DNA from 2 places in the Priestia sp. YIM B13489 genome. Region 1 is predicted to be linked to the other one. Evidence: predicted binding sites of a transcription regulator. Region 1 holds the regulator's gene; the other holds the start of a gene.
The links. Region 1 encodes LexA, which represses DNA repair genes until DNA is damaged. Its sites were predicted from a motif close to CGAACATATGTTCG; they were not measured.
Positions count from the first base shown of each region.

Region 2: a site for LexA is predicted at 2,379-2,392, ahead of uvrB (excinuclease ABC subunit UvrB). Genes of this name have one in related genera too.

Region 1 covers NZ_JBHZOQ010000036.1:418,778-423,037, forward strand. Annotated here, with positions in the region: gene tkt (transketolase) at 1-401, opposite strand, end outside; gene ACFX4W_RS04000 (DUF896 domain-containing protein) at 569-799, opposite strand; gene ACFX4W_RS04005 (YneB family resolvase-like protein) at 869-1,537, opposite strand; gene yneA (cell division suppressor protein YneA) at 1,591-1,920, opposite strand; gene lexA (transcriptional repressor LexA) at 2,067-2,684, shown strand; gene ACFX4W_RS04020 (magnesium transporter CorA family protein) at 2,897-4,260, shown strand, end outside.
Region 2 covers NZ_JBHZOQ010000053.1:2,267,314-2,271,573, reverse strand. Annotated here, with positions in the region: gene ACFX4W_RS17420 (proline dehydrogenase family protein) at 1-398, shown strand, start outside; gene ACFX4W_RS17415 (sigma-54 interaction domain-containing protein) at 463-2,124, opposite strand; gene uvrB (excinuclease ABC subunit UvrB) at 2,460-4,260, shown strand, end outside.

The sequences.
Region 1 (4,260 bases):
TGACGTTCTGCCATTGCTTTACCAACAGCCATTGCAATACCTTGTCCTAGTGGACCAGTTGTTGCATCAACACCTGCTGTATGACCGAACTCTGGATGACCTGGTGTTTTACTTCCCCATTGACGGAAGTTTTTAAGGTCTTCAATTGATAAGTCATATCCAGCTAAATGAAGCAAGCTGTATAATAGTGCCGATCCGTGTCCTGCTGATAATACAAAGCGGTCACGGTTGAACCAGTTTGGATTCTTTGGATTGATGTTCATAAATTTTGTCCACAATGTATATGCCATTGGAGCAGCTCCCATTGGCATACCTGGGTGACCTGAATTTGCTTTTTCAATCGCATCGATTGATAAAGTACGAATTGTTGCAATCGAAAGATCTTCAATACGTTGTGTCATACTCTTCATTCCTTTCAAAACTATGTACATATGTTATCATACTAATGATTTGCTTATTTGTACAATACTTGAACCAAAAAATTTTCCACTTTTACAGTTTTTGTGTGCCTTATTAAAAATATACAAAAAACTAGAAGGAACACTCCCTCTAGTTTTACTAGAACGTCTTAGTGAAGACGCTTCTTTTTACTCTCTTTTAACTTCTTAGGCGTAACATCTTTACCTTCTTCGTCCACAACTTTAATCGTATGAAGGTGATTTGTCATAGATTGTCGGAAAACTTTTAAATATTCCTGACGTAGCTCTTGCTGTTCTTTCGCTTCAGATTCTGTCAGACCTTCAGCCTTTGCCTTTTTTGAAAGAGCATTAATACGAGCAAGTTTATCTTTTGATAGCATATAAAACCTATCTCCTTATAATCAATAATTAAAATTACCGAACCGTTCCGGCAACATGTAGTCATCTTACTAAATCTCTTTCGTTTTATCAAGAGATTGAGCATTCTCTTGGTATTCTTGATAGCGGCGATGTACCGTCGCTTTTGAAATATTATAGCCAAAACCTTTTAGCGTAACTGAAATTTCAGCAAAGGTTAAGCCGTTATGACGAAGACGGACAATTTCTTCAATTGGCGCTTCTTTTTTTTCTCTTCCCGAGTTAACTCCTTGATTTTTTAAATTTTGCTGCGGACGATAACCGTTTTCTACAGCTCTTTTCATTCCTCTTTTAATTTTAGCATTATGTAATTTCCGCTGATGCTCTTCCACTAAGCTAATAATATCTAACACCATTGAATCAGATTCTGAAAGCTGAAGCTGGCCTTGATGACTAATCGTATAGATGGTAGCATTTTCTTTATGAAAAGCATGAAGCAGCGCAATTCGAGCATTTCCTCTGCCTAATCGTGTTTCATCTTGAATAAGCAACACAGATATTTTTTCTTCTTTCATTGTATGAAGAACATCCAAAATACCCTCTCTGTCTACTTCATATCCGCTTGCTTTTTCCATTACGACTTTTTTTACGTCTAGATGGTGAAGAGCAGCAAGCTTTTTTAATTCTTCTTGCTGGCGCTGTAAAGATGTTTCTTGGGTTTTTTTATCCGTACTGACACGGCAATAAATAATGGCATCCACTTTTATCACGACCTTTTCGGCTTTTAACAATATTCAGGAACGGCCGTTACACACTACTGTTCAATTGCCACTTGATTATGTAACTCTTTTTTTAAAACAGGAATATATAATTTATCTCCAGGAGATAAAGACTGGGCAGTGTCTGAGTTTAAATCATTGACGTCTTCAACCCATTTGACAAATTCATTGGTGGTCAAATGATGGTGATTATGATACTTGTTGGACAATTCCCAAAGCGTATCTCCTTTTGTAATAGTAACCGTTGAATATTTGTCTAAATCTACTTTATCCGCTCCTAAAACCAGCGTCAATACATATGTAAGTGCAGCGATAACTGCAAAAAAAATAGCGTAATGTTTCATAGAATGTAAGAATTGTTGCATATTATGATCCCCCTGTCAGAATATATGTTCTTATTTTATTGAGAACATTTGTTTCTGTCAATGGAATTCTTCGAACTTATGTTTGTATATTGACACATCACGTGGTATAATTCACCTAAAGAATAGCTAAAATCGAGGTGAAAAATATGAAGCTATCAAAACGTCAACAAGACATACTAGATTTTATTAAGCATGAAGTAAAATTAAAAGGTTATCCGCCTTCTGTTCGTGAGATTGGGGAAGCGGTAGGATTAGCCTCTAGCTCCACTGTACACGGGCATTTAGCTCGTTTAGAAAGCAAAGGGTTAATTCGCAGAGATCCGACAAAACCAAGAGCAATCGAAGTTCTTCAACTAGACGAAGTAAACATCCCTAAAAGCAATGTCATTAATGTTCCTGTTATCGGTAAAGTAACAGCGGGTCTGCCTATAACAGCTGTTGAAAATGTGGAAGAATATTTCCCTCTTCCAGATAAATTCGTTTCTCCAGATGATCATGTATTTATGCTTGAAATTATGGGAGAAAGTATGATTGAAGCAGGTATTCTAGATGGCGATATGGTAATCGTACGTCAGCAGCAAACAGCTAATAATGGAGATATTGTGGTCGCTATGACCGAAGACAACGAAGCAACGGTAAAACGTTTCTTTAAAGAAGAAAATTTCGTTCGTTTACAGCCTGAAAATTCAACGATGGCGCCTATTATTCTTCGCCACGTAACGATTTTAGGAAAAGTAACTGGTGTATATCGCACGATTCACTAATCAGACACTGTATGTAAAACCAACTAATGATGATGTTAGTTGGTTTTTTTTACGTTTGTTTTCTAAAAAAATTGGCATATTATAAATGATACGTTGAATCATTGCAGGCAGGTAGAACGGTTTTTATAAAGCTTGTTTTACCTTTTACTTTCTACCTGCATTTCCTCGACTCTTACAAGGAAATACAACCGACCATAAGAAGGATGTAGTTTATGACCAATACACCAAGGAAAACAGAACCATTTCAAACCATTGTACCTACCAAAGCAATGAACATGTTTCTTTTTCCTTTTTCCTTTGACCGAAAAAATAAAGAGCAGCTTGTTCATGCGCTGAAAGCAAATTTGTTCGAGTTTTTCTCCATTCAAAACAAACATTTAGAAAAAGAATACTACGGAGAACAATATTACGTATCTCATGATAGCCTGGATCAATATTTTCTTCCTTACATTGAATGCATTCTATTCCCTGACTCGTGCGAAAAAGAAGGGTTGCTTCGATTTTCAAAAAAAATAGACCATGCCATTACGTTACACACTTCCTCCACCACCGTGTCTAGCAACGTGCTGTCTGTGGATGTTTTTTTATGTCCTTTTGAAATTGGCGTCATGACCATTCGCACTGAGATGAGCCATAATCATTACACCTATGATGATATTTTAGAGTTCATGAATCATTTTCGTGTATTAGAACCGAAGCTTGCTGAAGAGCATGGATCCACCATTACCTATGAACACCACCGCTATAGCAAAGTACAAGATTATATTTTTTCACAGCTCGCGCCATTTTTGAACAAACACATCAAGAAAGAAGCCACACGTAAACAGCATGTGGGGAGCCTTCCTTATTTTATCGATGAACGGATGTTTGTGTTAAGTTATGTAACGGTAAATCAAGAGCAAGAGATTAATTCCACAACTTTATTTCGTACTGGACAGCTAAATAGCTATATGCCTGACGGGAAAGCGTTTATTTCTGCACACAATCATGAGTATATTAAAACGTATAATACTAAACACGTGTATTCCAGATGGGCTCCTGAAACCTATTACGTCATAACAGACCATGTGTTTTCATGTATTTCTAAATCGACAGACTCTAAAACGGATCAGCTTTTGATGAATCATCTATTTGGCCAGCATTACTATAATTTATTTTTACATTTTTTCTATAAAATCGTGTTGCTAAAACTATCTTATGAGTATTCTCAGCTCACGTTTCATAAAAATTCAGAGGGCATTGAACGACTAATCCGCTCTATTACCGTGTTCTCAGGTAAATATTTATTTTTAGAAATTAGCTCTCGCACAGAAGGTCAAGAGTTTTCTGAGCTCTTTAAAAAAATCTTCCATATCAATTCTCTTTATCAAGAAGTCAAAGAAACTCTTGGTACTTTGTACCAAAATCAAGAGAAAATCGCAGCTAAGCGTCACAATTACTTATTATTAATTTTAACGATTTACACGGTTCTTTCCGGTATTTACGGAATGAATTTAGTTATTAGCAAACTAAAGGGAAACATCAATTGGGATAGTATGAAGCAGTTTTCTATCTTTGAATATATCGCTTTAATAGT
Region 2 (4,260 bases), on a different contig from region 1:
ACTTACATCAATATCAAGCTAATTTACGTCTAGTAAAAGGAGCTTATAAAGAATCACCAGAAGTATCATTTCCAGAAAAGAAAGACGTAGATGAAAACTATAAAAAAATCATTAAAATGCATTTATTAAATGGTCACTATACAGCTGTAGCAAGTCATGATGAAGAAATGATTCAGTACACAAAACGATTAGTAAGAGAAAATGGTATTTCAAATGACCAATTTGAGTTCCAAATGCTTTATGGAATTTGCGTAGAGCTGCAGGACCGTCTAGTAAAAGAAGGATATAAAGTAAGGGTGTATGTTCCTTACGGAATTGATTGGTTTGGTTATTTCATGAGACGCCTAGCCGAACGCCCCGCCAATGTATGGTTCGTATTAAAAAATTTCTCCAAATAAGTTCAGTCAAAGAAACATAAAAAATTCGACACAAGTACCCTGAGCTTCGTGTCGAATTTTTTGATTAGTTTAGTCCGTATTCTTTGATTTTGTTGTAAAGGGTGCCGCGTGAAATGCCAAGCAAATCTGCTGCTGCACTTTTGTTTCCATAGGTTTTTTGAAGAGTCTCTTCTATTAGCCTAGCTTCTTGAAGAGAATCTTCTTCTTTTTGAACTTCTGTGAAAGAACTTGCATCCTTCAGATTGTCAGGAAGGTGCGTAAGGGTAATCAACGACTGATCACTTAGAAAAATCATTCGTTCAATCGTATTTCTCAGCTCGCGAATATTGCCTGGCCAATCGTATTGCATAAAGGCTTCGAGAACTTCAGAGCTAATGAAAGGAGCCTTCTTTTTATACTTCTTGCTGAATTCCTGTACAAATTGCTGTGTCAATGCTTCGATGTCTTCTTTATGGTCTCGAAGCGGCGGAATTATAATGTTAATGACGGTCAGCAAATAGTAAAGATTTTCATGGAATTCACCGGCTTTTAGCAACTCTTCCAAAGGCGTCGTGGTAGAGGCTACAATTCGGGTTTGAACTTGAATTTCTTCCGTGCCTCCAACGTGATAAAAGGATCGTTCTTCCAAGTAACGCAGAAACTTAACTTGAATTTCAAGAGGCATTTTATCAATTTCTTCAATAAATAACGTCCCGTTGTGAGCCTGCTCCAGTTTTCCCGCAATGGTTGTTGGATCTTCTGAAAAGACATCTTTTTGATGACCAAAGAGCTCAATTTCCAGGAGTCCCGATGGAATAGTGGCGCAATTTAAAGATAAAAAAGGTTCTTTATGTTTGGCTCCACCGTAGTGGATGGCCTGAGCCAGCATTTCTTTCCCAGAACCAGGTTCTCCTGTTAATAAAATAGGCATATCTGTAGATGCCACTTTTTTGGCAATGTCAACGGCTTGCTTAATTTCAGGACTGATACCCGCGAAAGAAGAAAATGGATTATCTTTTGGAATGAGAAGAGACACATCAATTTCTTCATTTAATCTTACAATATTGGTAATGTCATGTTCAGTTGCGACTCCACCTATGACTCGATTGTTTCTTATAATAGGAGATGCATTGATGAGCACGTGAGTTTGTTCATTAGGACGATGATACGTTCCGCGTACAGGGCGCCCTTCATTTAGAATCGTATGTAGAATGATGGATTCATCTTTGAAATGCTCTCCGATTTTTCTACCAATAATATCATCTCTCTGAATCTTATACGTATGTTCCGCAGCAGTATTCCACAAGATTACATTTCCTTCATTATCGACCGCTGTCACTGCATCATTAATGGTTTCTGCCAATGTATCAAAATAGGAAGCTAATATCTCATTTTGGCTATGCAAATGTGTAATCCACTGCGAAGGTGTTACAAGTCCTATTGTGGTTTCTTGGTTTTCTGCTTGAATGAGGACTGGTCTGTTCCAGTTTGTGTTGGCTTGTAAATTGGCTAACGTAGAAGTAGAAGATGAAGGCCAATTTGTATCCGCTATTACTTTTTTTATGGACGATGCCTCGTCATGACCTGTTAACAGGTATCGTTCATCTTTTTGTATTACATAAAAGGTACTTGCTGTGACTACGACGAAGTCATAGTTTGAAAGTTCAGATGTCACTTTAGCTAAAGAAGTTGATTCTTCAACTGTTATAAAGGAGTTATTTATAAGAACTTGATCAACGCTTGCCATACTAAACCCCTCTCAGTACATATTTTTTATACTGTATCATAATTTAGAAATTGGCGCAAAAGCCTATCTTTTTCAAACAATAACGAAGCTTACTTTCTTTTATTGCTTTCATCTAAAGAGTTGTATTCCCTTCGAAAAGGGTAGTATAAGAATTTAGTGGGTAATAAAGTAACAGGGTAAAAAATAAAAACAAACAAACACTATATAAGATTAATACTCATTAGTTTCATTTATGATTATAAAGTGATAAAATACGAATATCAGTTCGCGTTTTCGGTTTTTACATATCGTAATAAAAATAGATAAAACAAGAAAATAGAAACGGAGGCCTTCATTTGAAAGATCAGTTTGAATTAGTATCCCCATATCAACCGCAGGGTGATCAGCCAAAGGCAATTGAAAAGATCGTGAAAGGAATTAAAGAAGGTAAGCAGCATCAAGTTTTGTTAGGTGCTACAGGAACGGGAAAAACTTTCACCATGTCTAATGTTATTAAGGAAATAAATAAGCCGACACTAATTATGGCTCATAACAAAACGCTTGCTGGTCAATTGTACAGTGAGTTTAAAGAGTTTTTTCCTAATAATGCAGTCGAATACTTTGTCAGTTACTACGATTACTATCAGCCTGAAGCCTATGTACCTCAAACAGATACATTTATTGAAAAAGATGCAAGCATTAATGATGAAATTGATAAACTTCGTCACTCGGCAACTTCTTCTCTTTTTGAACGAAAAGATGTCATTATTATTGCCAGCGTATCCTGTATTTATGGCTTAGGGTCTCCGGAAGAATACAAAGAAATGGTCGTATCTCTTCGAGTAGGAATGGAAAAAGAGCGTAATCAGCTGCTTCGTACGCTAGTAGATGTACAGTACGAAAGAAATGATATTGACTTTAAGCGTGGAACGTTTCGCGTTCGCGGTGATGTTGTGGAGATTTTCCCTGTGTCTCGAGATGAACACTGTATTCGCGTCGAGTTTTTCGGCGATGAAATTGACCGCATCCGAGAAGTTGACGCTCTAACAGGAGAAATCATTGGTGATCGTGAACATGTAGCTATCTTCCCGGCATCTCACTTTGTCACGAGAGAAGAAAAAATGCGTGTTGCCATTCAAAATATTGAAAAAGAACTAGAAGAACAGCTAGAGAAGCTAAAAGAAGCAGGCAAGCTTTTAGAAGCGCAGCGCTTGGAGCAGCGCACGCGCTACGACCTAGAAATGATGAGAGAAATGGGCTTTTGTTCGGGAATCGAGAACTACTCTCGTCATTTAACGCTTCGTCCCGCTGGTTCTACACCTTATACACTGCTGGACTTCTTCCCTGAAGATTTCCTTCTTGTTGTGGATGAATCACACGTTACGATTCCTCAAGTTAGAGGAATGTACAATGGGGACCAAGCGCGTAAACAAGTGTTAGTGGACCATGGTTTCCGCTTGCCTTCCGCATTAGATAACCGCCCGCTTAAATTTGATGAATTTGAACAGCATATTAACCAAATTGTTCATGTTTCCGCAACACCAGGTCCTTATGAACTTGAGAAGGCACCTGATGTGATTGAACAAATTATCCGTCCAACGGGATTATTGGATCCAAATATTGAAGTTCGACCAATTGAAGGGCAGATTGATGATTTAATTGGAGAAATTCACGACCGCATTAAGCGAAATGAACGAGTACTCGTTACGACGTTAACAAAGAAAATGTCCGAGGATTTAACGAACTACTTAAAAGAAATCGGCATTAAAGTTCAATATCTTCACTCTGAAGTGAAGACGCTCGAGCGTATTGAAATTATCCGAGAGCTGCGGCTTGGAAAGTACGATGTGCTTGTAGGAATTAACTTACTTCGTGAAGGTTTAGATATTCCGGAAGTTTCGTTAGTAACCATATTAGACGCGGATAAAGAAGGATTCTTGCGTTCAGAACGATCGCTTATTCAAACCATCGGACGTGCTGCACGAAATGCTAATGGACATGTCATTATGTATGCAGATCGCATCACAAACTCCATGAACATTGCTATCAATGAGACCAAGCGTCGTAGAAGTATTCAAGAAGCTTACAATGAAGAGCATGGTATTACACCGACAACGATTCAAAAAGAAGTTCGAGGCTCAATTCGTGCAACAGTAG